DNA from 2 places in the Streptomyces sp. NPDC087310 genome. Region 2 is predicted to be linked to the other one. Evidence: riboswitches for the same ligand, from Rfam matches in the RefSeq annotation. Region 2 holds a riboswitch; the other holds the start of a gene.
The links. Region 2 has a riboswitch for glycine ahead of gcvP (aminomethyl-transferring glycine dehydrogenase). Riboswitches for the same ligand answer to the same signal wherever they lie in the genome.
Positions count from the first base shown of each region.

Region 1 (15,743 bases), on a different contig from region 2:
CGCCAGCTCGATCGTCTCCCGCGCCGCCACCGAGACCGTGTCCTGCGGACGCTGGTCCGGGGCGTTCTCCGGGTGGTGGCAGGCCGCCTGGTGGCCCGGTCCGAGCTGGATCAGCGGCGGCTCGGTCGTCTTGCAGATCTCCGTCGCCTTCCAGCACCGGGTGTGGAACCGGCAGCCGCTCGGCGGCGAGATCGGCGACGGCACATCGCCCTTGAGCAGGATCCGGTCGCTCTTGCCGCCGCGCCGGCTCGGGTCGGGCACCGGCACGGCCGACAGCAGCGCCTTCGTGTACGGGTGCTTGGGCGACTCGTACAGCGACGTGCGGTCCGCCAGCTCGACGATCTTGCCGAGGTACATCACCGCGATCCGGTCCGACACATGGCGGATGACGGAGAGGTCGTGCGCGATGATCACGTACGTCAGCCCCAGCTCCTCCTGGAGGTCGTCCAGCAGGTTCACCACCTGGGCCTGGATCGACACGTCCAGCGCCGAGACCGGCTCGTCGGCGACGACCAGCTTCGGGTTGAGGGCCAGCGCCCGCGCGATGCCGATGCGCTGGCGCTGTCCGCCGGAGAACTCGTGCGGGTAGCGGTTGTAGTGCTCGGGGCTCAGGCCCACCAGCTCCAGCAGCCGCTGCACCTCCTTCTTCACGCCGCCCTCGGGCTCGATGCCCTGGAGCTTGAAGGGGGTGGAGACGATCCCGCCGATGGTGTGGCGCGGGTTCAGCGACCCGTACGGGTCCTGGAAGATCATCTGGATGTCGCGGCGCATCGGGCGCAGCGCGCCCGCGGACATGTGGGTGATGTCCTTGCCCTCGAACTCGACCTTGCCACCGGTCGGTTCGAGCAGCCGTGTGATCAGCCGGCCCATCGTCGACTTGCCGCAGCCGGACTCGCCGACGACGCCCAGGGTCTCCCCGGGACGTACGTCGAAGGAGAGCCCGTCGACCGCCTGGACGGCGCCGACCTTGCGTTTCAGCAGCCCTTTGGTGATCGGGAAGTGCTTGACCAGGCCGGTGACCCTGAGGATCGGCTCGACACCGTCCGACGGACCGCCCGTAGCGGCCCCACCCGCCGCGACCTGCTCCGGAATCTTCTTCGTCAGCTCAGTCACAGCTTCGGCGCAATCTCTTCGGTCCAGATCTTTTCCCGCTCCGCACGCGACATGTGGCAGGCGGAGAAGTGCCCGTCGGTGATCTCCCGCAGGTCGGGACGGACCGTACGGGCGAGGTCGTCCTTGGGGACGTCGGCGTACGGGCAGCGCGGGTTGAAGGCACAGCCGGACGGGACGTTGATCAGGCTGGGCGGGGTCCCCTTGACCGGCACCAGCCGGTCGGTCTGCTCACGGTCGATACGGGGCATCGAGCCCAGCAGGCCCCAGGTGTAGGGGTGCTGCGGCTGGTAGAAGACCTTCTCCGACGAGCCGCGCTCGATGCAGCGCCCCGCGTACATCACGAGCAGTTCGTCCGCGATCTCGGCGACGACGCCGAGGTCGTGGGTGATGATGACGACCGCCGAGTGGAACTCCTTCTGGAGGTCCCGGATGAGGTCGAGGATCTGCGCCTGGACGGTCACGTCGAGGGCGGTCGTCGGCTCGTCGGCGATCAGCAGCTCGGGGTTGTTCACCAGCGACATCGCGATCATCGCGCGCTGGCGCATACCGCCGGAGAACTGGTGCGGGTAGTCGTTGTAGCGGCGGGCCGGCTCGGGGATGCCGACCCGGTCGAGCATCTCGACGGCCCGCTTCTTGGCGGTCTTCTTGTCGACCTTGTTGTGGACGCGGTACGCCTCCACGATCTGCGCGCCGATGCTGTAGTACGGGTGCAGCGCGGACAGCGGGTCCTGGAAGATCATCGCCATCTTGTGGCCGCGCAGCGCACGCACCCGCTCGGGGCCCGCGCCGATCAGCTCCTCGCCGTCCAGCCAGATCTCGCCGGAGATCCGGGCGCGCTCGGAGTTGTGCAGCCCCATGATGCCCAGGGAGGTCACGGACTTCCCGGAGCCGGACTCGCCGACGATGCCGAGGGTCTTGCCCGCCTGGAGGTCGAAGCTGACGCCGTCGACGGACTTCACGAGGCCGTCGTCGGTGTCGAAGTGGATACGGAGGTCCCGTACGGAGAGGAACGCGTCCTGCGTCTTGCTCACGTCGCTCATGAGAGCCTCACCCGGGGGTCGATCGCGGCGTACACGAGGTCCACCAGCAGATTGCAGAGAACGATGAAGAAGGCGGCGACCAGCGTCACACCCATCACGATGGGCAGGTCGCTGCGGGTCACGCCCTGGATGGCGTACGCGCCCATCCCCTGGAAGGAGAAGACGCGCTCCGTGATGACCGCGCCGCCCAGGAGCAGCGCGAAGTCCATGCCGAAGATGGTGATGAGCGGGGTCAGCGCGGCGCGCAGGCCGTGCTTGACGACCACCTGGCGCTCCCGCAGACCCTTGGCCCGCGCGGTTCTGATGTAGTCCTCGCCCATGGTCTCCAGCATCCCGGCGCGGGTGAGCCGCGCGTAGAGGGCGGAGTACAGGAAGGCGAGGGTGCACCAGGGAAGGATGAGGTTCCACGCCCAGTCACCGGGGCTCTCGGAGAAGGGCACGAACTCCAGCTCCTCCCAGATCGTCCAGTGGAAGCTGAACAGCGCGAGGGAGACCAGGCCGGTGAAGAACATCGGCAGCGAGACGCCGGCCAGGGCGATGCCCATGGTCAGACGGTCGAAGATCGAGCCCCGCTTGAGCGCGGAGAGGACGCCGATGGCGACACCGGAGACGACCCAGATGACCGCCGCGCCGATGGCCAGCGAGAAGGTGACCGGAATGCGCTGGACGATCTCGGGCCAGACCTCGACGTGCGTCTTGAAGGAGTAGCCGAAGCACGGCGCGTTGCACACCGAGGGGTTGGGGCCGAGGTTGTACTCGGCGCCGACCACGATGGCCTTGATGAAGTGCCAGTACTGGAGGTAGAGGGGGTCGTCGAGTCCCAGGTTCGCCTTGATCGCGGCGATGGCGGCGGGATCGGCGCCCTTACCGACGTACTGGGCGGCCAGTGAGTCGGTCGTCTGGCCGCCCAGCCGGGGCACCAGGAAGAAGATCGCGAACGTGACTGCGCTGACCACCAGCAGCAGCAACACCGCGGCGAATACGCGTCGGATGATGTACGCAGCCACAGCCGTACGGTGCCAGGGCGTCCGGGCGGGGTGCGCCCGTACGATCCGGCACCTTCACCTGCCTTTCGGGGGGTGCTGATTGATGTAACAGGTGTTACTGAATGTGTTGCCGAGCGGGCTCGGAGTCTGTGCCGAGCCCGCTCGGAACGGTCCTACGGACTTACTTGGACGAGCCCATCAGCACGTAGTCGTACATACCGAGGTACGACTCGGCGACGGTGACGTTGGTCGCCGAGTCCGGGCGGTAGAGCAGGTTCTTCTTGTAGAAGAGCGGCACGGCGGACGCGTTCTCCAGGACCAGCTTGTCGACCTCGGCCCACTTCTCACCGCGAGCGGTGGCGTCGAGGGTGCCGATGCCGTCGGTCAGCGCCTTGTTGATCTTCGGGTCGTTCAGCTCCATCAGGTTCGTGCCACCGGACGGCTTGATGGCCGAGCCGTTCACGATCGAGTCGAGGAAGCCGTAACCCGTGGGCCAGTCAGCACCCCAGGCCATCATCATCAGGCCGGCCTTGTTGTCGTGGACCCACTTGGGGGAGCCCGCGAAGTCCGTGAAGTACTTGTCGGCCGGGAACTGCTTGATGTCGGCCTCGATGCCGATCGCCTTCAGGCTCTGCTGGATCTGCGTGGCGGCCTGGACCTCGTCGGGACGGTCGGAGCGCGCCGTCAGCGAGGTCTTGAAGCCCTTCGGCTGACCGCACTTGGTGAGCTGTTCCTTGGCCTTGGCCGCGTCGCCCTTGTTGCCCGCGGTCGGGTACAGGTCGAACTTCTTGTAGCCGGCGACCGACGGCGGGATCATCGTGGAGGCGGGGTCACCCTTGACCGAGCCGCCGACGGCGTCGACCACACCGGCCTTGTCCACGGCGTACTGCACGGCCTTGCGGCACTCGATGTTGTCGAACGGCTTCACGTTGACGTTCATCGCCAGGTAGGCGAGCGCGCCGGCGTAGGGGTTGTCCGTCCGGGCCTTCTCGGCCGGCTTGACGAGCACCTTCGGCTGCGTCTTCGACTGCAGGCCGGTGCCGGCGATGTCCGCCGTGATGGTGTCGCTGAGCAGGTGCTCGTCGACCGTCGAGGCGTTGACGTTGAACTTCAGCTCGATCTTGTCCGGCAGCGCCTTGCGGATCGGGTCCGTCGCCGGGTCCCACTCGGGGTTCCGGGAGAACGTCGCGCCGCGGCTCTCGCTGTACGAGTCGAACTTGTACGGGCCCGAGGACACGATCTTCTGGACGTACTCGGCGCCCGTGTCGGCCTTCTGCGGGACCGGGGCCGTCTGCGAGAACGCGGCCAGGTAGTCCATGTCCGCGAACGGCTTGTTCAGCTTGAACGTGATCGTGTACTTGTCCGGCGTCTCGATGGACTTGAGACCGTCGGGCGACTTGTCCTTGTACGGACCCTTGTACTTGTCGCCACCCTCCAGGTACGACTTGAAGTACGTCGGGCCGTTGGAGATGGCCTCGGGCGCGAAGTTGGAGCGCTCGATGGCGTACTTGACGTCCGCCGAGGTGATCTCCGTGCCGTCCTGGAACTTGACGCCCTTACGGAGCGTGTACGTCCAGGTCTTGGCGTCGGGGCTGGCCTTGCCGAGGGAGGTCGCCAGGTCGGGAACGACCGTGAGGCCCTCCTTGCCGGCGGCGGGCTTGAACGACACCAGGGAACGGGCGTACATGCGGGAGAAGTTCTGCACCCAGCCGTAGTACGTGTTGCCCGGGTCCAGGGAGTCCGGGCCACTGGAGTGCTCGTACGTGACCGTCCCCCCCTTCTTGGTGCTGGCGTTGACGATGCTGCTCAGTCCGGCATCGGCCTTCGCGTTGCCGCCCCCACTGCCGTCCTTGCTGTCGCTGTCGCCGCTGCCGCAGGCGGTAGCACCGAGTGCCAACGCCAGCGTGGCGGCGATGGCCGATGCTGTCTTTCTGCTGTTCACCTGAGGAAAGCCCCCTCGATCGATGGTGCGGCCGGGCCGCGATTACTTGCCACGGGGGTCGAGTGCGTCACGCAGACCGTCCCCCAGCAGATTGAAGGCCAGCACGGTGATGAAGATCGCCATGCCAGGAATGACCATGAACATCGGGTCAACCTGGTACAGGTCGACCGCGGTGGACAGCATGCCGCCCCACGAGGACTGCGGCGGGGCGATACCGACGCCGAGGAAGCTCAGGGAAGCCTCGAAGAGGATGTTGGTGGGGATCAGCAGCGTCGCGTAGACGAGGATCGGCGCGATCAGGTTCGGCAGCAGCTCCCGGAAGAGGATGAACGGACCGCGGGCGCCCAGCGACCTGGCCGCCTCCACGAACTCCCGCTCACGCAGGCTGAGCGTCTGCGCGCGCACGATCCGGCCGATGTACGGCCAACTGAAGAAGCCGATCACGAAGATCAGTACGGCGATGCGCAGCGAGAGCCCTTCCAGCCCGAACACCTCGCCCTGGAGCGACGCGGAGATGGAGATCGCGAAGAGGAGCAGAGGGAAGGCGAGGAAGGTGTCCATCATGCGGCTGATGGCGCTGTCGACCCAGCCGCCGTAGAAGCCGGCCACGACGCCCATCACGACGCCGATGACGACGGAGAGCAGCGTGGACCCGGCCGCGACGACCAGGGAGACCCAGGAGCCCTCGATGATGCGGGCCAGGATGTCCCGGCCGGTCTGCGGTTCGACGCCCAGGGGGTGGTCCCAGCTCATACCGCCGAAACTGCCCTTGGGTGCGAGCAGGGTGGGGTCGACCAGGTCCTGGTTGAAGGCGTTGGGGTCAAGACCGAAGAAGGACTGGAGCGGTTTGGAGAGTACGGCGACAAGGACCAGCAGGATCACGATGACGCCGCCCGCCATGGCGACCTTGTCCCGTTTGAAACGCGTCCACGCGATCCGGCCGAGCGAACGGCCCTCGATCTGCTTGCCCCCGGCGCCTTCCAGCACCGCTTCCGGCTGCGCTTGCGCCGCCGACCCGGTGGTCTCGATAGGTGCCGTCATTGCGCTGGAGACCCCTCTCGGCCGACGGTGGCCGGCCTGTGACCGCCGCTGTAGCGGCTCGTTCGCTTCATTGATGTCGCATGGTGGTCCCCCCGGTTCGGGAGATCTGCTTCTGTCAGCGCGTCGCCCACACATCAGTCGCACATACGTGCCGATGCCACCTGCTGGAGGGAGTCTTCAGCCCTATCGCGATCACCCGCCAGCCCCATCGGGGAATGTTTGCTCAACCGTGATGCGATCAGAGGGTTACCGTTATACGGACACGACTTTGGCCTCAACGGACGAGACAGATCACCAATCCGTCAGAATCCACCAGAACGGGCATGCCTGACACACCCGTTCCTCCCCCGTGGAACGTTCAGTATGCGCGAGAGGCGGGGGGCGGATAGCCGTATCCGGTGGACTGGACGGGCGCCGCCTGCGCCGCGTGCGCCTCCCGGTCGTAGAACGGGCGGGAGTTGACGCGCAGCCACATCGTGACCGGGTCGTACTCGTCGGACATCGCGACCGTGGAGACCGGCAGCCCCTCGGGGACGGCGCCGATCGACTGACGCATCATCGCGCGTACGGAGTCGACGGAGGCCGGGCTCGTGTCGTACAGGTCGAGGCCGATCGCCAGGTACGGGGCGCCCAGCGCCGGCTGCACCCACGCCCGGCGCAGCGAGCGCACGGCGGGCGTGCGGTGCGCGTTCTGGGTGAGCAGGGCGTAGAACTGCGGGAGTTGGATGGCGGGCTCGGAGAGCCGCAGCGGGCCCGCGGGCATCCGGTCGAGGCCGGTGGCGATCCGGCGCAGGTCCAGCCACGGGATGCCGAGGCCGCCGCCGGGGGCGTGCGGATTGAGCCAGATCCCCCAGCGGTCCGGGTAGAGGGCGCGGGCGATGTCACGGCCGGAAACCACCTCGTGCGCCCGGGTCCAGCCGCTGGCGGACAGCTCCTGCGCGGAGGTGACACAGGGCGCGTAGCCCAGCCCGTCGACCTCCATGTTGCCGTACTGGGCGTCGGGCGAACCGGCCTGGCCGTGCCAGAGCAGCATCCAGACGCTGTCGTCGGCGAGGGCCTGGAGCAGCGCCTCGTACGCGTCGTACCGTCCCGGCGTCACCTGGCGCAGCATGTGCTCGACCTGCCCGGCCGCCGCGGTGCCTGACGCGCTCACTCTGGGTCCCGCCCCTCTTAGTTCCACCACTCGTCCCGCTCCCCGGCGCCGCGCGGTGCGCCGGCCCGGCCATCAAACCAGCTTAGGCGGCTGGCCTGACACCGACTTGACGGCCGGTGTGCGTGCCGCATAGGCGGAGAGGTGCGGTACGGCTGATTCCGGCCGCATATGCCCCCTGCCCTGACCCGTGGCGCGCCGGACCGTGTCGGGAATGCGCCCGCCCCGTTGTTCCGCCCCGTGAAACGCCTCGCGAACCGCCTCGTCGCCGTGGCGGCGACATGCCCGCGACTACGGGTCATACCCGCCCCGGCCGGTCGTATCCCTCCGTCGTACCCCCGGATGGGATACGACGGAGGGATACGACGGACGGCCGCACGGAGGTTCGCACGCGGGTTCGTACGGAGGGCCGTACAGGGGCCGGGGCCGTACAGGGGCCGAACGGGGGCCGTACGGGGGCCGAACGGGGGCCGAACGGAGGAACCCCCCGTCCGGCCGTCCCGTCTACGCCCGCTCGTAGAAGGGCCTGACCTTCGCCAGCATCCACTCGCCGACCGGATCCTGGGTCAGGTCCAGCAGCAGGAGGTTGACCGGCCAGGCCACCGGTACCCGGCCGAGCGCGCGGCCGAGCGCGTCCATCGGCGCGTTACGGTCGGCGGCCTCCCAGGAGGAGAGCTGGACGCCGATGAAGAGCACCGGCGGCTCGCCCTCGACGCTGGCGAGCGCGCGGCGGGCGGTGGCCACCGTGCCCGTCGCCCCGAACTCGGCGGCGGCGGCGGAGAGGAAGTCGACCGGGTCCTCCTTCCAGTCCGGCTGGAAGAGCCTGACCCGGCCGCCGCTGGCCGGTCCGTCGAGCGGCGTACGCCCCACCCGGCACAGCTCGGCGACGGCGAGCGGCGGCAGCGGCGCCCCGACCGCGCCGCCGGGGTTGATCGCGATGCCGAGCTGCGGGGGCAGTCCGCGGGCGAAGTCGCGGGCCGGCGCGACGGTGAACGCCATGTGGTCGCCGACGCAACTGAGGAACTGCTGGTGCGAGCTGAAGACCGGGACGTACGCGGCGCCGTCGATCTCCACCGTCGGCAGATCGAGGTCGGGGCTGTCGGGGCCGCCCCCGTTGGGCAGCGGCACCCAGACCTCGCTGCGTCCGAGCACCTCGACGAGCCGTCCGCCCGCGGCGTCATTGCCGAGCGAGGCGGTGAGCACCTCTTCCAGCTCGTTGCCCGGCCATGCTGTGTTCACCACTGTGCACCTCTCCACCCCGTCCGCCCAGGACCCTGCCGCAGCACCCTAACGCCGCAGGCCGCGGGGTGCGCCGCGCCGGTCGCTCCGGTGCGTGGGTCACTCCGTGCCCGGTGCCTCTAAGAAGGCGATCCGCTCCAGCGCGCCCGCCGCGTCCCGGTCCAGCAGCACGGTGGAGGCGCACCCTTCCGGGAGCCGGCCCGCCTGTGCGTCCGTGAGCAGCCGGCCGACCGCGCCGCGGTGGCGCGCGAAGGCGTACCCCGAGACGCCCCGGCCGCGCTCACGCTGGCCCTCCCGGGCGGTCTCGGGCGCCACGTCCAGCAGGAGCAGGTGCAGCCGGCGTCCGCGCGCGACGGCCTCCCGGGCGAGCCAGCGCCGTACCCACGTCTGCGTACCGCAGTCGTGCACGACAAGGCTCGCGCCGGAGCGCAGCGCGCGCCGGAGCCCCGCGTAGTGCGCCGTCCGTACGAGGGGACGGTAGACGGCGTAGGGCAGCGCGGGCGGCATCAGCCGCGCCCAGCGGTCCCGCGCGTCCTGGGAGTCGATGCCGCGGCCCTCCGCGGCCCGCCGGATCAGCGTGGACTTGCCGCTGCCGGGCAGCCCGGAGACGACCACCAGGTCCCCGGTGTCGAAGACCAGCCCGTCGGGCCCGCCGCCCTGCCCCAGCCCCCGCAGATCGCGCACGGCCGGCGCGGCGGGCGCGATCTGCGGGCCCGGCGCGGCGGGCGCGGCCGACGCGATCTGCGGTCCCGCCCCCACCGGGCCGTCACCGACCGCGCTCACGCCCTGCTGTGCGGGCACACCCGCGGTCGTGGCACATGTGCCGGACCCCTGCGAGATCATCGCCGTCCCCCTGTCAGCTCAGTCCGTGTCAGCTCAGTGCGTATCAGCTCAGCGCGTCTGGCCCATGACTCTTGCCCATGAAGTGTAAAGACTTGGTAATGTCCCGCAAGCTTCTCACTCGTACCCGCGACGCGCCCGGCCATCCGCGCGACGGCGTGCCGACCGGCCGCACCGCTCCGCGGCGGCCCGTGCGATGATGTGCCCGCCAACTGCATACCGGCCGTTTGAATCCGCGCGGGAGAGTCCCGGTCACCGTGTGCGCCGGGCGCCGAAGGAGCAAGTACCTCCCTTGAATCTCTCAGGCCCCGTACCGCGTGGATGAGGCAGATCTGAAAAGCGGGCCGCCTTGTCGCGGCTCCACCCAAGGTGCAAGTCATGACCTCCTTTACGCGGGGTCGTGATGAACCTCTCAGGTTCCGATGACAGATGGGGAGGATCGTCCTCGCCGTCATGCCCTGGGAGCCACACCGATGAGCCATGTCCCCCCGAGCAGCACCCCCCGTCGTACCGCCCTCGACGCCACGCACCGCGCGCTGGGCGCGACCATGACCGACTTCGCGGGCTGGGACATGCCGCTGCGCTACGGCAGTGAGCGCGACGAGCACACCGCCGTCCGCACCCGCGCCGGGCTCTTCGACCTCTCCCACATGGGCGAGATCACCGTCACGGGGCCGGACGCCGGACGGTTCCTCGACCACGCGCTCGTCGGCAACATCGGCGCCGTGGCCGTGGGCCGGGCCCGCTACACGATGATCTGCCGGGAGGACGGCGGCATCCTGGACGACCTGATCGTCTACCGCCTCGGCGAGGACACGTACATGGTCGTCGCCAACGCCTCCAACGCGGAGACCGTCCTGGACGCGCTCACCGCCCGCGCCACGGGGTTCGACGCCGCCGTACGGGACGACCGCGACGCGTACGCGCTGCTCGCCGTCCAGGGCCCGGAGTCCCCCGGCATCCTGAAGGCGCTGACCGACGCCGACCTCGACGGGCTCAAGTACTACGCGGGCCTGCCGGGCACCGTCGCCGGGGTTCCCGCCCTGATCGCGCGGACCGGCTACACCGGTGAGGACGGCTTCGAGCTCTTCGTCGAGCCCCGGCACGCGGAGGAGCTGTGGAAGGCGCTCACCGAGGCCGGCGCGGGGGTCGGGCTGGTGCCCTGCGGGCTCTCCTGCCGTGACACCCTCCGGCTCGAAGCGGGCATGCCGCTGTACGGGAACGAGCTGTCCACCGCGCTGACCCCGTTCGACGCGGGCCTCGGCCGGGTCGTGAAGTTCGACAAGACCTCGAACGGCGGCGACTTCGTCGGCCGCGCGGCGCTGGAGGCGGCGGCCGAGCGCGCCGCGTCCGCCCCGCCGCGCAAGCTGGTCGGCCTGATCGCCGAGGGCCGCCGCGTCCCGCGCTCCGGGTACCCGGTGGTCGCCGGCGGCGCCGTCGTGGGCGAGGTCACCTCGGGCGCCCCGTCGCCGACGCTGGGCCGGCCGATCGCGATGGCGTACGTGGACGCCGCGCACGCCGCGCCCGGTACGGCGGGGGTCGGCGTGGACATCCGGGGCTCCCAGGAGCCGTACGAGGTCGTGGCGCTGCCGTTCTACAAGCGCCGGAAGTGATACGGACGGCATTCGGCACCACGGCGCCCGCCCCGCCCGTTCGTTCCGTACCGTCTCGGTCCGTACCGTCTCGATCCGTAAGACAGCGGTTCCGCACCACACCCCCGCGTACAGGAGAATTCAGGTCATGAGCAACCCCCAGCAGCTTCGCTACAGCAAGGAGCACGAGTGGCTGACGGCCGCCGAGAACGGCGTGTCGACGGTCGGTATCACGGAGTACGCGGCCAACGCCCTCGGCGATGTCGTGTACGCCCAGCTTCCCGAGGTCGGTGAGACGGTGACCGCGGGCGAGACCTGTGGAGAGCTGGAGTCCACCAAGTCCGTCAGCGATCTGTACGCCCCGGTGACCGGCGAGGTCACCGAGACGAACCAGGACGTCGTCGACGACCCCTCACTGGTGAACTCCGCGCCCTTCGAGGGCGGCTGGCTGTTCAAGGTACGCGTCACGGAGGAGCCGAAGGACCTGCTCACCGCGGACGAATACGCAGAGTTCTCCGGCAACTGACGTGACGCAGCTCACCCGGCCGACCCCGCACCAAGACACCCCAGGGACCGTGATGTCTTCGAAGTCGCTTCTGAACGCCTCACTCCACGAGCTGGACCCCGACGTCGCCGCCGCTGTCGACGCCGAACTCCACCGCCAGCAGTCCACCCTCGAAATGATCGCCTCGGAGAACTTCGCCCCGGTCGCGGTCATGGAGGCCCAGGGCTCCGTACTGACCAACAAGTACGCCGAGGGCTACCCGGGCCGCCGTTACTACGGCGGCTGTGAGCACGTCGACGTGGTCGAGCAGATCGCCATCGACCGGGTGAAGGCGCTCTTCGGCGCCGAGCACGCGAACGTACAGCCGCACTCGGGCGCCCAGGCGAACGCCGCCGCGATGTTCGCGCTGCTCTCCCCCGGCGACACGATCATGGGTCTGAACCTCGCGCACGGCGGGCACCTCACCCACGGCATGAAGATCAACTTCTCCGGCAAGCTCTACAACGTCGTCGCGTACCACGTCGACGGCGAGACCGGCCAGATCGACATGGCCGAGGTCGAGCGGCTCGCCAAGGAGTCCCGCCCGAAGCTGATCGTGGCCGGCTGGTCCGCGTACCCACGTCAGCTCGACTTCGCGGCCTTCCGCCGGATCGCCGACGAGGTCGGCGCCTACCTGATGGTCGACATGGCGCACTTCGCCGGTCTGGTCGCCGCCGGGCTGCACCCCAACCCGGTGCCGCACGCCCACGTCGTCACCACGACCACGCACAAGACCCTCGGCGGTCCGCGCGGCGGCGTGATCCTCTCCACCAAGGAACTGGCGAAGAAGATCAACTCCGCGGTCTTCCCCGGCCAGCAGGGCGGCCCGCTGGAGCATGTCATCGCGGGCAAGGCGGTCTCCTTCAAGGTGGCGGCCACGGACGAGTTCAAGGAGCGCCAGCAGCGCACCCTGGACGGCGCCCGGATCCTCGCCGAGCGGCTGGTGCAGCCGGACGTGACCGAGGTGGGCGTCTCCGTCCTCTCCGGCGGTACGGACGTGCACCTGGTCCTGGTCGACCTGCGCAACTCGGAGCTGGACGGCCAGCAGGCCGAGGACCGGCTCCACGAGGTCGGCATCACCGTCAACCGCAACGCCGTCCCGAACGACCCGCGCCCCCCGATGGTCACCTCGGGCCTGCGGATCGGCACCCCGGCGCTCGCCACCCGCGGCTTCACCGCGGAGGACTTCACCGAGGTCGCCGACATCATCGCGGCGGCGCTGAAGCCGGAGTTCGACCGCGAGGCACTGGCGGGCCGGGTCACCGCGCTCGCCGCGAAGCACCCGCTGTACCCGGGCCTGTAATCCCGTCCCGAGTACGCCGGGGCACCGCGCACACCGGACCACCACCCCCGGTCCGTGCGGCGCGGTGCCCCGTCCCACGTACGGCCTCCTCGCCGTACGACACCTTGTAAGGAGTCACCACCGTGGCCATCTCGGTCTTCGACCTGTTCTCGGTCGGCATCGGCCCCTCCAGTTCCCACACGGTCGGCCCGATGCGCGCGGCGGGCCTGTTCGCGCGCCGCCTCAAGAACGAGGGCCTGCTCGCCCACACGGCGTCCGTACGGTGCGAGCTGTACGGCTCGCTCGGCGCGACCGGGCACGGCCACGGCACCCCGAAGGCCGTCCTCCTGGGCCTGGAGGGCAACTCCCCGCGCACCGTCGACGTGGAGAACGCCGACGACCAGGTGGCCCGCATCCGCGAGGCCGGCCGGCTCAGCCTGCTCGGCGTGCACGAGATCGCCTTCGACAGCGACACGGACCTGGTCCTGCACCGCCGCAAGGCCCTGCCGTACCACGCCAACGGCATGACGGTGTCCGCGTACGACGCCGGGGGCGCCCCGCTGCTGGAGAAGACGTACTACTCGGTGGGCGGCGGCTTCGTCGTCGACGAGTCCCTGCTCGACGAAGGCGCTGCGGGCGAGGACCGCATCAAACTGGACGACACCGTACTGAAACACCCCTTCCGCACCGGGGACGAACTGCTGCGGCTCTCCGCCGACACGGGCCTGTCGATCTCCGCGCTGATGCTGGAGAACGAGAAGGCATGGCGCACGGAGGACGAGATCCGCGCCGGGCTGCTGGAGATCTGGCAGGTCATGCAGGCGTGCGTCACCCGGGGCATGTCCCGCGAGGGCATCCTCCCCGGCGGCCTCAAGGTCCGCCGCCGCGCCGCCCACTCGGCCCGCCAACTGCGCGCCGAGGGCGACCAGCAGGCCCACGCGATGGAGTGGATCACGCTGTACGCGATGGCCGTGAACGAGGAGAACGCGGCGGGCGGCCGGGTCGTCACCGCCCCGACGAACGGCGCGGCGGGCATCATCCCGGCCGTCCTGCACTACTACATGAACTTCGCGGCGGGCGGCGCGACGGCGGCGGAGAAGGACGAGAACGTGATCCGCTTCCTCCTCGCGGCCGGCGCCATCGGCATGCTCTTCAAGGAGAACGCCTCCATCTCCGGCGCCGAGGTCGGCTGCCAGGGCGAGGTCGGCTCGGCCTGCTCCATGGCGGCGGGCGCCCTCGCCGAGGTCCTGGGCGGCAGCGCGGAACAGGTCGAGAACGCGGCCGAGATCGGCATGGAACACAACCTGGGCCTGACCTGCGACCCGGTCGGCGGCCTGGTCCAGATCCCGTGCATCGAACGCAACGGCATGGCGGCGGTGAAGGCGGTCACGGCGGCGAAGATGGCGCTGCGCGGGGACGGCAGCCACAAGGTCTCCCTGGACAAGGTCATCAAGACGATGAAGGAGACCGGCGCCGACATGTCGGTCAAGTACAAGGAGACGGCCCGGGGCGGGCTCGCGGTGAACATCATCGAGTGCTGAGGAAACCTGCTCTGATCAGGGGTTTCTCATCTTTCAGCTCTGTCACGGTCTTTCCTGTCTAGCTGGCGGATCGTCCCTGAAAAGTCCCTCCGGCAGAGCTGAAAGTCCCTGAAAAGTCCCTGGGATAGTGGGCGTCCGAGGCCCGAGTAGACGGCCATCACCCGGCTCTGCCTCAACAGAGAAGGCACTGAGCCTTTTCCATCTTGATCAGGTGGCGAGTACGAGGGCGACGACGGCACGGACGGCGGCTGTGATCCGGGGGGTGCTGCAGCGGAGCTTCCGCAAGAGCCGCCAGGACTTGAGTATGGCCATGGCGCGTTCGCCGAGGCTGCGAATCTTGGCGTGATCGCGGTTGTGGTGTCGGCGCCAGCCGCGGAGGTGCTTGCCACGGATCGGGACACGGAGCGCAGGGTCGGCGCCCTGGTACGCCTTGTCGGCCCAGCACTTGATGTCGTCTACGGCGAGGGCGGCGGGTATGCCGTGGTTCCGGGCCGCGGTCAGGTCGTGTGTGGCTCCCGGCAGTGCGTCCGAGGCCCAGATCAGGCGCCCGGCGGGATCGGCGAGGACTTGCACGTTCATCCCGTGGTGCTTCTTCTTCCCGGAGTAGTACGGCTGGTCGGCGGCAATACGGTCGATGGGTAGCACGGTTGGCTTTATCGAGCAGTAGTGACGTCACTTCTCGACGGGTTTGGGAGGCGCCCAGAACCACGGTCGGGTGATGTTGATGAGTTCGGGAGGCACTGGGGTTCTTGCCAGGGCAGCATCGGGATGCTCCTGGTGAAAGGTCCTGGTCATGCCGCGAATGTCGAAGGTCGAGCTGTACGCGGCGATCCGGCGTGACCATCGCGGCGGCATGTCGATGCGGGAGCTTGAGCGCAAGCACGGAGTGACCTGGCGAACGGTGCGGAAGGCATTGGACTCGTCCTGGCCCGAGCCTCGTAAGAAGTTGCCTCCCCGAGCCACCACGCTGGACCCGTACAAGCCGGTGATCGACGGGATCCTGCGGGCAGATCTGGACGCACCGCGCAAGCAGCGGCACACGGTCACCCAGATCTTTCACCGGCTGATCGAGGAGCACGGGGCGGACGTCACCTACGGAGTGGTGCGCTACTACATCGCCAGTCGGAAGCCCGAAATCCTGGTCGAGTCGGGCAAGGCACCGCTGCAGGCGTTCGTCCCGCAGACCCACCTGCCCGGTCACGAAGCCGAGGTCGACTTCGGTGACGTAACTGTGCGGCTGGGCGGCGAGCTGGTGACCTGCTGCCTGTTCTCCTTCCGGCTGTCGTACTCGGGCAAGGCAGTCCACCGCGTATTCGCCTCCTGCGGCCAGGAAGCCTTCTTCGAAGGCTACGTCCACGCACTGCGGGCCCTGGGCGTGGTCCCACGCACCAAGGTCCGATACGACAACCTGAAGGCCGCCGTCGCCAGGGTGC
Region 1 is NZ_JBIUYF010000014.1:4,134-19,876, reverse strand. It holds gene ACIO3P_RS37380 (ABC transporter ATP-binding protein) at 1-1,113, opposite strand, end outside; gene ACIO3P_RS37375 (ABC transporter ATP-binding protein) at 1,110-2,153, opposite strand; gene ACIO3P_RS37370 (ABC transporter permease) at 2,150-3,160, opposite strand; gene ACIO3P_RS37365 (ABC transporter substrate-binding protein) at 3,321-5,081, opposite strand; gene ACIO3P_RS37360 (ABC transporter permease) at 5,124-6,122, opposite strand; gene ACIO3P_RS37355 (enhanced serine sensitivity protein SseB C-terminal domain-containing protein) at 6,481-7,275, opposite strand; gene ACIO3P_RS37350 (enhanced serine sensitivity protein SseB) at 7,777-8,511, opposite strand; gene ACIO3P_RS37345 (AAA family ATPase) at 8,611-9,354, opposite strand; glycine riboswitch at 9,580-9,677, shown strand; gene gcvT (glycine cleavage system aminomethyltransferase GcvT) at 9,825-10,964, shown strand; gene gcvH (glycine cleavage system protein GcvH) at 11,092-11,469, shown strand; gene glyA (serine hydroxymethyltransferase) at 11,522-12,790, shown strand; gene ACIO3P_RS37325 (L-serine ammonia-lyase) at 12,913-14,310, shown strand; partial or broken gene ACIO3P_RS37320 (transposase family protein) at 14,518-14,958, opposite strand; partial or broken gene istA (IS21 family transposase) at 15,104-15,743, shown strand, end outside.
Region 1: linked by a shared signal. The riboswitch ahead of gcvT (glycine cleavage system aminomethyltransferase GcvT) and the one ahead of gcvP (aminomethyl-transferring glycine dehydrogenase) in region 2 are both predicted to bind glycine.

Region 2 (15,743 bases):
GAAGCCCGAACCCCCCGAGCCCTCCGGGACCCCCGGGAACGCGCAGCGTTCCGAGAGGCCCCAGGGCGCCGAGGGGGCCTCCGGCGCCGCGGACGCGACCCCCGGAGCCGGTGCGGCCCCCGAGGGCGCCACCGGGGACGCCCCGGGGCGGTCCGGGGCTCAACAGCTCACCGGACGCCAGCGGTTGGCGGCCGGGCTGTGGCCGCCGCGGGTGACGCGGGCGCAGCTCATCGTCGCCGTCCTGCTGTTCGGGCTCGGGCTCGGACTCGCCATCCAGGTCAGGTCGAACAACGACGACAGCGCGCTGCGCGGCGCCCGCCAGGAGGACCTGGTGCGGATCCTGGACGAGCTGGACAACCGGACGCAGCGGCTGGAGGACGAGAAGCAGCGGCTGGACGCCCAGCGCACCGAGCTGGAGACCAGCTCGGACCAGGCCGAGGAGGCCCGTAAGCAGACCAAGGAAAAAGAGCAGCAGCTCGGCATCCTGGCCGGTACGGTCGCCGCTCAGGGGCCCGGCATCACGCTGACGATCAGGGACATCAGCGGGACGGTCGAGCCGGACATGCTGCTCGACGCGCTCCAGGAGCTGCGGGCGGCCGGCGCGGAGGCCATTCAGATCAACGATGTCCGCGTCGTCGCCGATACGTACTTCTCGGGTGCGGGAGGTGAGGTGCGGGTGGACGGCAAGGCGGTGTCCTCGCCGTACGTCTTCAAGGTCATCGGTAAACCGCAGGATCTGGAGCCTGCCCTGAACATTCCGGGCGGGGTGGTCCAGACGCTGGAGAAGGAGCAGGCCACGGCCACGGTGACACGGGCTGAGAAGATCATTGTGAATGCCTTGCGACCCGCGAAGCGGCCTGACTACGCTCGGTCGTCATCACGGTGAGGCGGGGGCGCATGCGAGCCGTCGTACGGGGGCATGAGGTTGCGGGGGGTCGACGCACGAACAGTGCGGTGAGTGGTGGAAACTGTCCGGTGGATACGGACGTTGTCAAGATGTCCGGGTCGGCAGGTGTGTTCATTCAGGGTTCGTCCTGCCCCACGGGCGGGTCTGTTTCGGTCAAGGGGAATCGCCCGTGAAGTTGTTTGGGAAGTTGTTCGGCAAGAGCGCACGCGAGGACGGCGGGGGGCGCTCCCGCCATCGCGCAGCGCGTGGTGGGAGCGAGGAGCAGGGCGGCGAACGTCCGCTCTTCCGCGACCAGGTGGGCGGCGAGGCCACCGGCGCGTCGTCTGTTGACCCTGCCGGTCCCGGCCGCATAGGTTTCGGGGAATCATCGGCCCCCGGGGGGCCGTCGCGGCAGGAGGATCCCTCTATGGCGGCCTTGCCGGTTTGTACGAGGTGCGGGCACCGCAATGCCGAGGCCAGTCGGTTCTGCTCCAACTGCGGGGCGCCGCTGCGGGGCGGAGTGCCCCCGGAGCGCGCTTCGGAGACGACCTCGACGATCTCGATCTCGGGTCTTGAGGCGTACGACTCCGAGGTGACGGGCCAGACGTCGCTTCCTTCGCTCACCCCGGAGGCGCAGGCCGCCGTCGACGCCCTGCCGCTCGGCTCGGCGCTCCTGGTGGTGCGGCGCGGTCCGAACTCGGGCAGCCGCTTCCTGCTGGACGGCGAGCTGACCACGGCCGGCCGCCATCCGGAGAGTGACATCTTCCTGGACGACGTGACCGTGTCGCGCCGCCACGTGGAGTTCCGCAGGGGCGGCGACGGTCACTTCACGGTCTCGGACGTCGGCAGCCTGAACGGTACGTACGTCAATCGTGAGCGGATCGACTCGGTCCTGCTGGCGAACGGCGACGAGGTCCAGATCGGGAAGTACCGGCTGGTCTTCTACGCGAGCCAGCGGGGCGTGTGACAAGCCCCTGAGGAAGGTCCATGCCGCGTACACCGACGGGCGGTGCCGGACACGGCGCCGCCCCCGCCGGCGACCCGCTGATGAGTATCGGCGCGGTTCTGGGCAGGCTGCGGGACGAGTTTCCCGAGGTCTCCATCTCCAAGATCCGGTTTCTGGAGGCCGAGGGGCTCGTCGAGCCCTGCCGGACCCCTTCGGGGTATCGGAAATTCAGCGCGGAGGACGTTGAGCGGCTCGCTCGCGTCCTGCGGATGCAGCGGGACCACTATCTGCCGCTGAAGGTCATCAAGGGACACCTGGACGCCCTGGAGCGCGGCGAGGACGTGCCTCTTCCCGGCTCTCGGCGGGCGCTGAGGGGGCCGCGGGGGGATGCGGAGTCCGATCTTCCGACCGCGGCGCGGATCGGCCGTGAGGAGCTGCTGGCGGCTACCGAGGCCGACGGGCGCGCGCTCGCCGAGTGGGAGGCGTACGGGCTGGTCGCCCCGATGCCGGACGGCGGCTACGACGCGGAGTCGGTGACGGTCGCGAAACTTGTCTCGGATCTGGGCAGATTCGGCCTGGAACCGCGGCACCTGCGCGCCATGAAAGCGGCGGCCGAGCGCGACGCGGGACTGGTCGAGCAGGTCGTGGCCCCGCTGCGGCTGCACCGTAACCCGCAGACCAGAGCCCATGCCGAGGAGACCACGAAGGAGCTTTCGGCACTCTGTGTGCAGCTTCACGCGGCCCTGCTGCGTACGGCTCTCGGGCCGGGTCCGCACTGATCATGGGAGAGTCCGACTACCCAAACCTGCCGGGCACGTCCTAGGGTTGCTGTGTGAACGAGCTCGACGTTGTGGGTGTCCGGGTGGAAATGCCCTCCAACCAACCGATCGTGCTCCTGCGTGAAGTGGGAGGCGACCGGTACCTCCCCATTTGGATCGGACCGGGGGAGGCGACCGCCATTGCCTTCGCCCAGCAGGGCATGGCCCCGGCCCGGCCGCTGACCCATGATCTCTTCAAGGACGTGCTGGAAGCGGTGGGCCAGGAGCTCACCGAGGTCCGGATCACGGACCTGCGTGAAGGGGTCTTCTACGCGGAGCTGGTCTTCGCGAGCGGGGTCGAGGTGAGCGCGAGGCCGAGCGATGCCATAGCGCTCGCTCTGCGCACGGGTACGCCGATCTACGGCAGTGACGGGGTTCTGGACGATGCCGGCATCGCCATCCCGGACGAGCAGGAGGACGAGGTGGAGAAGTTCCGCGAGTTCCTCGACCAGATCTCTCCGGAGGACTTCGGGACCAACAGCCAGTGAGCGGCCGGTGAGCGCTGCACCGGGCCCCGTCAGCGCATTCGGTCAGCCTTTCCCCGAAATGGGGCACGGGAAACCACTCTCAGGGTGATTATCACTCGGCGTGGCGAGTGTGGCGATCGTTGACGCACCCCTGGTGACTGCCTACCTTCGACAGGGCAGGTCAAGGACGGAGGGTCGGCGTGAGAAGCAGCGGCGACGGTACGGCGGCGGGCGGTCCGTATCCGCTTCACAGCAGCGCGCCCGACCCCGGAGCGGAGACGGTCGGATACCGGGGGCCCACCGCGTGCGCGGCGGCGGGCATCACCTACCGCCAGTTGGACTACTGGGCGCGTACGGGGCTGGTCGAGCCCAGCGTGCGGCCCGCGTACGGGTCGGGCACACAGCGGCTCTACAGCTTCCGGGACGTGGTCGTCCTCAAGATCGTGAAGCGGTTCCTGGACACCGGGGTCGCGCTCCAGAACATCCGGGCGGCGGTCCAGCACCTCCGGGACCGCGGCTTCCGGGATCTGGACCGTATGACGCTGATGAGCGACGGTGCCACCGTCTACGAGTGCTCCTCGCCCGACGAGGTGGTGAGCCTGCTCCAGGGCGGCCAGGGGGTCTTCGGGATCGCGGTCGGCGTGGTGTGGCGGGACGTCGAGTCCGCGCTGTCCCAGCTCCACGGGGAGCGGATCGACACCGGCGAGACGCTGATCGGGAACAACCCCGCCGACGAACTGGCCAGGCGGCGCCGCGACCGGGCCGTCTGACCAGGCCCTTTCCGCCCACCGGCCGCCGCGCGGCGGCGTCCCGGGCCGATTGTCAGTGGTGTGAGGCAGCATCAGTGGTGTGAGAACCGCGCCGACCGTCCTCCATCTGGACATGGATGCCTTCTTCGCCGCCGCAGAGCAGGCCGCGAAGCCGAGTCTGCGCGGAAAACCGGTGGTCGTCGGCGGTCTGGGGCCGCGAGGGGTGGTCTCCACGGCGTCCTACGAGGCACGGCGGTTCGGGGTGCACTCCGCGATGCCGATGGCCCAGGCGAGACGCCTCGCGCCGAACGCCGCGTATCTCGTGCCGCGCTTCACGCTCTACCGCGCGGTCAGCGAGCAGGTGATGGGGCTGCTGGGCAGGCTCTCACCGCTGGTGGAGCCGCTCAGCCTGGACGAGGCGTTCGTGGACCTGGAGGCGGGCGGCTCCGCCGATGACACGGCCTCGGCGCTGGCGGCGGGGGAGCGGCTGCGCCGGGACATCAGGGAGCTGACCGGGCTCAGCGGCTCGGTGGGGCTCGCCGGGTCCAAGATGCTCGCGAAGATCGGTTCCGAGCAGGCCAAGCCGGACGGGCTGGTCCTGATAGAGCCCGGTACGGAGCGCGAGCTGCTGGCGCCCCTGACCGTACGGACCCTGCCCGGGGTGGGGCCCGCGACGGGTGAGCATCTGCGCCGGGCCGGTATGACGACGGTCTCCGACCTGGCCGAGGCGGGCGAGGACGAGCTGGTACGGCTGCTGGGCAGGGCGCACGGCGCCTCGCTGTACCGGATGGCGATGGGCAACGACGACCGGCCGGTGGTCTCCGAGCGCGAGGCCAAGTCCGTGTCGGTCGAGGACACCTTCGACACGGACCTCCACGACCGGCTGCGGGTGCGTACGGAGGTGGACCGGCTGGCGGAGCGGTGCGTGCGGCGGCTGCGGGGATCCGGGCACTCCGGGCGGACCGTCGTCCTCAAGGTGCGCAGGTACGACTTCTCCACGCTGACCCGCTCGGAGACGCTCAGAGGCCCCACGGACGACCTGGACGTGGTCAGGGAGGCCGCGGGGCGCCTGCTGGAGTCCGTGGACACCACGGGCGGCGTACGGCTGCTCGGGGTGGGGGTGACGGGGCTCGCCGACTTCACACAGGAGGACCTCTTCGCGCAGGCAGCCGCCCGCGAGCGGGAGGAGCGGGAGCATGCCGACCCTGCCGACCCGCTCGGCGAGGCCGCGGGGCAGGGGGACGCCGCGGCGGAGGGCGGTGCTGGAGAGGGGAAGGAGGAGGCGGCCGCGGGGGACGGGGCGTCGCCCCCTCCGGCGGGGCCCTCCGGGCTGTCCGAGCCGTCCGAGGAGCGGCGGTTCCCGGCCGGACACGATGTGCGCCATGCCGAGTTCGGTCCCGGCTGGGTGCAGGGCAGCGGGCTGCGGAGGGTCACCGTACGGTTCGAGGAGCCGGGGTCCGCACCGGGGTGGGTGCGGACGTTCTGGGTCGACGATCCCGATCTGGAGCTCTCCGAGCCGCTGCCCCTGGTGCCGGAGACGGGGCAGTCGCGTCAGTCGTCCTGGCCCGCCAGCCGCCCGAAGTTCCGCTCGGAGTCCCGGTCCGAGAGGGCCGCGGGCCCCTCCGGCGGTTCCGGGTCCGGCAGGGCGAGGCCGTAGTGGTGGTAGAGCTGAAGCTCCTGCTCGGGGGAGAGGTGGCGGCCGACACCGAAATCGGGGGCGTCCTTGATCAGCGCCCGTTCGAACGGGACCCGCAGCCCCTCCGCCTCCAGTGTGCTGGGGGCGAGGGGGACGAAGGCGTCCCGGCTGAAGAGCCCGGTGCGGACGGCGGCCCATTCGGGCGTACCCGTGGCGTCGTCGAGATAGACCTCGTCGACCGTGCCGAGCTTGCGCCCCTCCCGGTCGTACGCCTTGCGTCCTATCAGGCTGCGCGGATCGATATCGGTCTCCACGGTCCCTCCAGCGGGTCGCAACTGCTCGTAAGCACTACAGAAGTCTCGTAAGCACTACAGAAGTGCAGAACCGGGGCGACGGCCACTCGAAAGTTGCCCGGAAGATCCCGCTGGTAGGCTGGCAAGCGGCTGCTGACCCCGTGCGGGAGAGTTCTCCGGTGAGCCCACCGGAGGCGCCGAAGGAGCAAATCCTCCCCGGAATCTCTCAGGCCCCCGTACCGCGCGGACGAGGTCACTCTGGAAAGCAGGGCGGACGCCGGACCGTACGGCATCCGCTCTCACCGACGGTGAAAGCCGGACCGCCGCACGGCGGACCGGTGAAGCTCTCAGGTCGAGATGACAGAGGGGGAGGCCGATTAGGGCACCCGCGCCTTGGTGCCCCCGCAGGTCGTGGCAGACCAGGAGGCCTCCGTACATGAACGCCCACCGCACGCCGCTCGCCCAGCTTGAGCGTGGCATCCCCTTCGAACAGCGCCACATAGGCCCCGACGCGGGGGCGCAGGCGAAGATGCTCGCGCAGGTCGGCTACGGCTCGCTCGACGAGCTGACCGCCGCCGCGGTACCCGACGCGATCAAGAGCGCCGAGGCGCTGAACCTCCCGGACGCCCGCACCGAGCCCGAGGTCCTCGCCGAGCTGCGCTCGCTCGCCGACCGCAACCAGGTGCTGGCGCCGATGATCGGGCTGGGCTACTACGGCACGTTCACCCCGCCGGTGATCCTCCGCAACGTGATGGAGAACCCGGCCTGGTACACCGCGTACACGCCCTACCAGCCCGAGATCTCCCAGGGCCGGCTGGAGGCGCTGCTCAACTTCCAGACCGTCGTGGCCGAGCTGACGGGGCTGCCGACCTCCGGCGCCTCCCTGCTGGACGAGTCCACGGCCGCCGCCGAGGCCATGGCGCTCTCCCGCCGCGTCGGCAAGGTCAAGGGCGGGGTCTTCCTGGTCGACGCCGACACCCTGCCGCAGACGATCGCCGTGATCCGTACCCGCGCCGAGCCGACCGGTGTCGAGGTCGTCGTCGCGGACCTCGGCGAGGGCATCCCCGCCGACGCCGCCGAACGCGGCGTCTTCGGGGTGCTGCTCCCGTACCCGGGCGCCTCCGGGGCCGTACGGGACCTCAGGCCCGTGATCGAGCGGGCGCACGAGCTCGGCGCGGTCGTCACCGTCGCCGCCGACCTGCTCGCGCTGACGCTCCTCACCCCGCCCGGCGAGCTGGGCGCCGACATCGCCGTCGGCACCACCCAGCGCTTCGGCGTCCCCATGGGCTTCGGCGGACCGCACGCCGGCTTCATGGCCGTACGCGAGAAGTTCGCGCGCAGCCTGCCGGGACGCCTCGTCGGCGTCTCCGTCGACGCCGACGGCCACAAGGCGTACCGGCTCGCGCTCCAGACCCGCGAGCAGCACATCCGCCGCGAGAAGGCCACCAGCAACATCTGCACCGCGCAGGTGCTCCTCGCCGTCATGGCCGGCATGTACGCGGTCTACCACGGCCCCGACGGGCTGCGCTCCATCGCCCGGCGCACCCACCGATACGCGGCGGTGCTCGCCGCGGGGCTGAGCGCCGGCGGGGTCGAGGCCGTGCACACCGCGTACTTCGACACGCTCACCGTCCGGGTCCCGGGACGGGCCGCCGAGGTCGTCGCCGCCGCCCGCGAGGGCGGGGTCAACCTCCGCCAGGTCGACGCCGACCAGGTCTCCGTGGCCTGCGACGAGACCACCGGCCGCGCGCAGCTCGCCGCCGTGTGGACCGCCTTCGGTGTCCAGGGCGACATCGACGCGCTGGACGCGGCCACCGACGACGCGCTGCCGGCCGCGCTGCTGCGCACCGGCGACTACCTGACGCACCCGGTCTTCCACGAGCACCGCTCCGAGACCGCGATGCTGCGCTACCTGCGCCGGCTCGCCGACCGCGACTACGCGCTGGACCGCGGCATGATCCCGCTCGGCTCCTGCACGATGAAGCTGAACGCGACCACCGAGATGGAGCCGGTCACCTGGCCCGAGTTCGGCGCGCTGCACCCCTTCGCCCCGGCCGAGCAGGCGCAGGGCTATCTGACGCTGATCCGCGAGCTGGAGGAGCGGCTCGCCGAGGTCACCGGGTACGACGCGGTCTCCCTCCAGCCCAACGCCGGGTCGCAGGGCGAGCTGGCCGGACTGCTCGCCGTACGGGCGTACCACCGGGCCAACGGCGACACCGGGCGCACCGTCTGCCTCATCCCGTCCTCCGCGCACGGCACGAACGCGGCGAGCGCGGTCATGGCCGGGATGCGGGTCGTCGTCGTCAAGACCCGCGAGGACGGCGACGTCGACGTCGAGGACCTGCACGCCAAGATCGAGCAGTACGGCGCCGAGCTGTCCGTCCTGATGGTCACCTACCCGTCCACGCACGGGGTGTTCGAGGAGCACATCGGCGACATCTGCGCGGCGGTGCACGACGCGGGCGGTCAGGTGTACGTCGACGGCGCCAACCTGAACGCGCTGGTCGGGCTGGCGAAGCCCGGCCGGTTCGGCTCCGACGTCTCGCATCTCAACCTGCACAAGACGTTCTGCATCCCGCACGGCGGCGGCGGCCCCGGTGTCGGTCCCGTCGGCGTACGGGCGCACCTCGCCCCGTACCTGCCCAACCACCCGCTCCAGCCGGCCGCCGGGCCCGAGACCGGCGTCGGGCCGATCTCGGCGGCGCCGTGGGGCTCGGCCGGCATCCTGCCGATCTCCTGGGCGTACGTACGGCTGATGGGCGGGGAAGGGCTCAAGCGCGCGACCCAGGTCGCCGTGCTCGCCGCCAACTACATCGCCAAGCGCCTGGAGCCGCACTACCCCGTGCTCTACACCGGTCCGAACGGACTGGTGGCGCACGAGTGCATCGTGGATCTGCGCCCGCTCTCCAAGGCCACCGGGGTCAGCGTCGACGACATCGCGAAGCGCCTGATCGACTACGGCTTCCACGCGCCGACGATGTCGTTCCCCGTGGCGGGCACGCTGATGATCGAGCCCACCGAGAGCGAGGACCTGAACGAGATCGACCGCTTCTGTGAGGCGATGATCGCGATCCGTGGGGAGATCGAGCGGGTCGCGTCGGGTGAGTGGCCCGCTGACGACAACCCGCTGTGTCACGCCCCGCACACGGCCGCCGCGCTGGGCGGGGAGTGGGAGCACGCCTACAGCCGCGCCGAGGCGGTCTTCCCGGCCGGGGTCTCGGCCGCGGACAAGTACTGGCCGCCGGTCCGCCGTATCGACGGCGCGTTCGGCGACCGTAATCTGGTCTGCTCGTGCCCGCCGGTGGACGCGTACGACAACTGACGTACGGGGCGTACGCGGCGGCAGGCTGCGTACGAGACGTTCGTGGACATGCGTCGGGGCCGGTGCGGAGTGAGTCTCCGGGCCGGCCCCCGTTCTTCCGGTGGCAGCCGCGCGCCTCGCGGGCGGCGAACTGCCGGGCGGCGGCCGGGGTTCAGGCCGCCGTGGCCACCTGCTCCGTGCGCAGCGGCCGGTGCGGAGCGATGATCTGCCCGTCGGGCAGCAGCTCACCGGTGTCCTCGAAGAGCAGTACGCCGTTGCACAGCAGGCTCCAGCCCTGCTCCGGGTGGTGCGCGATCAGCCGAGCGGCTTCGCGGTCGGCGGAGTCGGCTGTCGGACAGGCTGGCTGGTGCTGGCACATGGGTGGATTCTTTCGCTGTGTCGTGAGTGTCCTGCGGCTCGATGTGGTCATGGCCGCCCCCCGTATCTGTCTGGTCCAGTCCTAGTGTTGCCCTACGGACGGTAAATCCGCAGGTATTTCGCGGCAGCGCTTCCTTCTGCTTAAGGACGTGCCACCCGCCCGGACGGTTCAGCTCAACTGCGCTCTCTTTTCGGGTGGTTCGCAGTGGCCTGAGCGGACTACGCCACATGGTCAGCGAAGTGCCCCGCGGCCGCCGGGGGCCGCGGGGCACAGGCGCCAGGAGCGCGTTCAGGCCGGGGTGCGGAGCAGGGGCGGCGCGGGAGTGAGCGGAGGGGCCGGAGGGAGAGGCGGGGCCGAGGGGAGCGGAGGGGGCGGAGTGAGCCGCAGTCCGATCACCGGCAGCAACTCGGCGACCCGGTGCGGGCGGTGCGCGGCGATGCCCGGCGGCGCGGGCGCCAGCGGGACGAGGATGTCGGTCGGCGCGGGCGCGCCCGCGCCGGCGTCGGCCTCCGTGTCGCCGTGCAGCCAGAGGGCGAGCATGTACAGCTCGGGTATGGAGAGCAGCCGGGGCTGGTAGGCCGTCGTCAGGCTCTCGGCCTGACGCAGCGCGCGCTCCGTGGAGGGCAGGTACGGGCCCTCGAAGAAGCGCGAGAAGGTCCAGCCGTCCGCGGTGGGCATGGTGTCGGCGGCGGCCACGGTGCGTTCGCCGCTACGGATCAGGAAGCGCCAGCCGGTCAGCCTGGTCCGCGGTGCTCCGCTGCCTGCTGTGGTCGTTCGGTCCTCCGGGGTGACGTGGTCGAGCACATGAACGGGAAGCGGGAGTTCGGGGCTCAGCGGTCCCTGGACGGACTGGAGAGCGGGGGTGCGGGCATCGCGCACGGCGGTGGGGGAACCGAGTGCCGCGAGAACGCTGCGCAGGGCGGGCGCCGGGGCCGGGGGTACATGCAGCGGCATGGTGGGTTGCCTCTCATTCAGGAGACAGGGTGACGCGTGAAATGGAGCGTGGGCGGGTGCGGACATCGCTGTCGGCGTGCGGGGTCAGAGGTGGGTCACCGGGTCGCTGGCGGCCGGGCGCCGACTCTCTGCCTCGTGGGCAGAGTTTATACGACGCGTGTTCACGCCATGTTTCCGCTAGCTGTACTGGATATTGCGGGCAAGACACTATTAAGTCCATCTCCCGCGCGCTTTCTGTTGATAAATAGGGAAGGGAGGGTGTCTGGCCTGGGGTGATTCACCGGATGGGGTCGGCTGAAAACGGTCGGCGATTTTGGAGGACGGTTCCGGGAGTGGAAACGAATATCCACTGCCTGCCCTGTCACCTGTCATGCCGAGGGAATGTGCCGGACGCCTCGGGGGCCGGACTCGCCACCCTACCGGGCGCCGGGCGACGGCGGGACGTTACGGATCACTCTGTGTGGGCATTATCGATCGTGACGCGAGCGGCCCCAGCCGCCGGAAGCCCAGTCGAGGAGGGACACTTCGATGGGGGAGAAGGTCGAAGCGGGCGGTTCCGACCTGTCCGATCGGCAGAAATACCGCAGGAAGCTCCAACAGTGCCTGAGGGTGCTGGAGCGACTACTGGCGGAGGAGAGGTTCGACCGGCCCAAGAATCTGATGGGCCTGGAGATCGAACTGAATCTGGCGGGCTCCGACGGGATGCCCCGCATGATGAATGCGGAGGTACTGAAGCGCATCGCGAGCGGCGATTTCCAGACCGAACTCGGAATGTTCAACATGGAAGTGAACGTGGCTCCGCACCGCCTGGGCGGGCGCGTACTCGATCAGCTCGCTGAGGAACTGCGCACGGGCCTCGGATATGCCCACCGTAAAGCGAGTGAGGTCGACGCGGGGATCGTGATGATCGGAATTCTCCCGACCCTCACACAGCACGACGTGGTCTCCGCGAACCTTTCCGACGTGGACCGCTACACACTCCTCAACGAGCAGATGGTGGCGGCCCGCGGCGAGGATTTCACCCTCGACATCGAAGGCGTGGAACGGCTTACGTGCACATCGGCCTCGATCACCCCGGAGGCCGCCTGCACCTCCGTACAACTGCATCTCCAGGTCACCCCCGACCGGTTCCCCGACGTGTGGAACGCGGCCCAGGCGGTGGCGTCCGTACAGGTGGCACTCGGTGCCAACGCGCCCTTCCTGTTCGGCCGGGAGCTGTGGCGTGAATCCCGGCCGCCGCTCTTCGAACAGGCCACCGACACCCGGCCGCCGGAGCTGAAGGCACAGGGGGTACGCCCCAGGACCTGGTTCGGCGAGCGCTGGATCAGCTCCGCCTACGACCTGTTCGAGGAGAACCTGCGCTACTTCCCCCCGCTGCTGCCGATCTGCGACGACGAGGACCCGATGAGCGTCCTCGACGCGGGCGGGATGCCCGACCTCCAGGAGCTGGCGCTGCACAACGGCACGGTCTACCGCTGGAACCGGCCCGTGTACGAGGTCGCCGACGGCGCCCCGCATCTGCGGGTGGAGAACCGGGTGCTGCCCGCGGGGCCCACGGTCACCGACGTCATCGCGAACGTCGCGTTCTACTACGGGCTCGTGCGGGCGCTCGCCGAGGACACCCGGCCGGTGTGGAGCAGGCTGCCCTTCGAGGACGCCGCCCGGAACTTCGAGGAGGCGTGCCGGCACGGCATCGACGCGGAGCTGCGCTGGCCGCGCCCGGGCCGCACCGGCGGGATGACGACCGTACCGGCGGTGAAGCTCGTACGGGACGAACTGCTGCCGCTCGCCGCGGCCGGGCTCGACGCGTGGCAGGTCGCGCCGGTGGACCGGGACTTCTACCTCGGGGTGATCGAGGAGCGGTGCAAGCGCCGGGTGAACGGCGCCTCCTGGCAGGTGGAGACCTTCCACCGGGCGCTGGAGGCCGGGCTGGAGCGGGACGCGGCGCTCGCGGCGACGACCCGCCGCTACTGCGAGCTGATGCACCGGGGTGAGCCGGTGCACACCTGGCCGACGGGGTTCCCGGCCCGGTCCGGCGTGGGGCTGTCCGGTACGGGCGACTCCGATCCGGGCGACTCCGACGTGGGGCCGTTCGCCTCCGGGACGGGGCGAGGTCTCCGCGAGCCGGAGCCGCGTGAGCCGGACCTCCCGCTGCCGTAGCCGCATGCCCCGGAGTCCCGCGAGCCGAAGCCCCACCGGAGCCCCCGGGGGAGCGAACGGCGGGGCCCCGGCCGGTCCGGCCGGTCCGAGCGGGCCGGCGGCGTCGGCGAGTCAGGGGCGCGCCGCGGTGGTGCCGCCCGTGGCGTCCGCCGCGGACTCGCTCGCCGACAGCATGATCGCCCGCAGGATCACCGACTGGATGTCGGCCGGGTCGCTCACCTGGTACCCCGCGCCGCCGGTGGCCCGCGCGATCGCGTCGATCTCCTTGCGGTCCGCGTCGGGCCCCACCGCGACCCCGATCAGCGGCACCGGTCGCGCCGGGTCCGCGAGCTTCTTCAGCCGCTTGACGAGATCGCCGCGCGAGATGCCGTCGTCGTCCTTGTTGGAGCCGTCGCTGAGGATGACGAGCGCGTTGAACTTGCCGGGCACATAGCCGGCCTGCGCCTCCTGGTAGGCGGCCAGCGTCGTGTCGTACAGCCCGGTGTCACCGCCGGGGACGGGCTTCAGCGCGGTGAAGGCGTCGGACAGCCGCTCGCGGTGGGTGCCGCCGCCCCGCGAGGGCTCACCGAGCCGGGCCGTCCTCTCCAGCTTGCGGTAGTCCTTGGCGCCGTCCAGACGGGTGCTGAACTCCCACAGACCGATCTCGTCCTCGGCGGTGAACTGCGCGAGGGCCCGCAGCAGCGACGCCTTGGTGACGTCCATACGGCTCTGGCCACCGCGTCCCGGCACGGGCTCCTCCATCGAGCCCGAGGCGTCCACGACCGTCGTCAGCCGGATGCTGCGTACGGACATCGTCCACAGGCCGAGGGCCCGCTCCACCGCTTCGGCGGACGGCGGGCGCGCGTCCTCCCCGGTGTACGGCTGGGGCGAGCGGCCACCGGCCGTACGGAGCACGTCGGCGTGGACGGGGCTGTTCGCGACCCGGAAACCGTGCTCCGCCAGGGTGCGGTACGAACCGTCCTCGCTGAGCAGCACCATGAACCGCATGGCGGCGCGGCTCTCGTCCGTACTCAGCTCGGTCTGGTTGACCAGGCTGTACGGGTAGTCGAGCGCCGGCGCCCCGTCGGTGGGGTAGAAGAGTTCGAGCCGCGCGGAGTCGCCGGTCCCGGAGTTGTGGCGGAACGCGGCCTGCTCGGAGAGGAGCACCGCCTCGTTGCGCCGGGGGTCGGCGAGCCCGGCGCCCGCGTCGTCCCGGGCGAGGCTCTCCAGCACCCGCGTGTCCGACTCCGAGACCCGCTGGGTGAGCAGCTTGGCGAGGGCGGCGGCCCGGGTGCCACCGGCCCCGTCCTGCCGCTCGGACTCCTTCGGCCTGCCGCCCCGCCGCTCGGACTCCTGCCGCTCCGACTCCGCGATGCTGCTGAGCGCGAGCAGTCCGGTGGCGCTGCGCGACGGGTCGGCGGAGCCCAGGCGCAGGGTGTCGGCGTTGCCGGCCGCGGCGGCGAGCGCGGCCCAGGTGTAGGTCTTCGTGGGCCAGCCGAGCGCCCGCGCCGACGCGGGCAGCGCGGCCAGCGCCACCGGGGAGAGGGCCACATTGCCCGCCGGGGTCAGGGAGACGGCGTCCTCGATGTTCTTGGCGCGGTCCACCCACAGGTCCGAGTCCGGTACCCAGATCTGGTAGTCGGGCGCGGCCGTGGCGGTGGCGAGCGCGTTCGCGACCTCGGCGTTCTCGCGAGCGGTGACCCGGATGTCGATACAGCGGCCGTCGGAGGTGACATGGTCGCGCCGGGCGCGGTCGGCGACGGCGCGCAGGGCGGGGGCGATGTCCGGGGAGGCCACGAGATCCAGCCGTACCGGCGCGTTCCCGCAGGAGGTCTCCGAGAGGGAGAGCAGACCGCTCCCCGCCGCGATCCCCGTCCCCGCGGCCACCGACACCACGACCGCGGCGGCGATCGTGACGGTGCGCCGGCGGGGCGGCCAGACCCTGCGCACTCCTGCCGATCGTGCGTCGGGCAAGCTGTGACGTCCCATGGCGGTGGTGCCCCTCCTTCGTGAAGGGTGAACAAGGGCTGGGAGAGTGGACGGGCCCCGAGGTCCAGGGCCCGGACGCCGAAGGGCGCCGGTCTCCCGGCCTGTCGCGAGCGATCTTCGTATCTGCATTCGAGACCCTAGCGGCACCGTGCGAGGCATGAGGCGCGAATACTCAACTGGAGGCTGTGTGCAGGCGGAGGCGGGGCGGGTGGACGGCTCATACCCCCAAGAGGCCCTCTCACCGAGGACGTTGCGGTCCGAGACGGTGCTCGTGCTGGCGCTCTCGCTCGGCGCGAGCGGGGTGTCGGCGCTCATCAGTTTCATCGGCTCGCTGACCAGGCCCGGAGCACTGAGCGACCAGGCGGCCCGGCTCAACGCCTCGGCGGCGCCGGGCCGGCCGTGGCTCGACCTCGCCTGGCAGCTCTTCGGGATCACCACGGCGCTGGTGCCGGTCGCGCTGGTCGCGCACCTTCTGCTGAGGGAGGGCAGCGGGCTGCGGGACATCGGCTTCGACGGCCGCAGGCCCTGGCCGGACCTGGGGCGCGGCACGCTGGTGGCGGCCGGGATCGGCAGCGCGGGACTGGCGTTCTACCTGGCGATGCAGGCGGCCGGGTTCAATCTGACGGTGCAGCCGGAGTCGCTGCCCTCCGTGTGGTGGAAGTTCCCGGTGCTGATCCTCTCGGCGGTGCAGAACTCCGTACTGGAGGAGGTCATCGTCGTCGGGTATCTGCTGCGCAGGCTCGGACAGCTCGGCTGGACGCCGATGGGCGCGCTGGTGGCGAGTTCGGTGCTGCGCGGTTCGTACCACCTGTACCAGGGGATCGGCGGCTTCATCGGCAACATGGTGATGGGCGTGGTGTTCGTCCTGCTCTACCGGCGGTGGGGCCGGGTCGGCCCGCTGGTCGCCGCCCACGCGCTGCTCGACATCGGGGCGTTCGTCGGGTACGCGCTGCTGGCGGGGCATGTCTCCTGGCTGCCCACGGTGTGACGTGGTGACGCGCTGACGTGGTGACGCGCTGACGCGGTGACGCGGTGATGTGGTGACGGTGGCATGACGCGTGAGCGGTGCCGAGGGGCTTACGGGGCCGCCGTACGCCCCTCGGCGGTGTCACGGTGGTGTCACGGCGCGCTGTGCAGCTCGCCGTCGATGACCGTCACGGCCCGCCCGGTGAGCAGCGTCCGGTCG
Region 2 is NZ_JBIUYF010000006.1:4,857-20,599, forward strand. It holds gene ACIO3P_RS22865 (DUF881 domain-containing protein) at 1-886, shown strand, start outside; gene ACIO3P_RS22870 (FHA domain-containing protein) at 969-1,853, shown strand; gene ACIO3P_RS22875 (MerR family transcriptional regulator) at 1,874-2,611, shown strand; gene ACIO3P_RS22880 (bifunctional nuclease family protein) at 2,665-3,138, shown strand; gene ACIO3P_RS22885 (MerR family transcriptional regulator) at 3,318-3,887, shown strand; gene ACIO3P_RS22890 (DNA polymerase IV) at 3,967-5,523, shown strand; gene ACIO3P_RS22895 (PRC-barrel domain-containing protein) at 5,418-5,816, opposite strand; glycine riboswitch at 5,950-6,047, shown strand; gene gcvP (aminomethyl-transferring glycine dehydrogenase) at 6,232-9,117, shown strand; gene ACIO3P_RS22905 (DUF5999 family protein) at 9,269-9,475, opposite strand; gene ACIO3P_RS22910 (hypothetical protein) at 9,764-10,429, opposite strand; partial or broken gene ACIO3P_RS22915 (glutamate--cysteine ligase) at 10,958-12,457, shown strand; gene ACIO3P_RS22920 (hypothetical protein) at 12,701-14,557, opposite strand; gene ACIO3P_RS22925 (CPBP family intramembrane glutamic endopeptidase) at 14,745-15,545, shown strand; gene ACIO3P_RS22930 (PhzF family phenazine biosynthesis protein) at 15,677-15,743, opposite strand, start outside.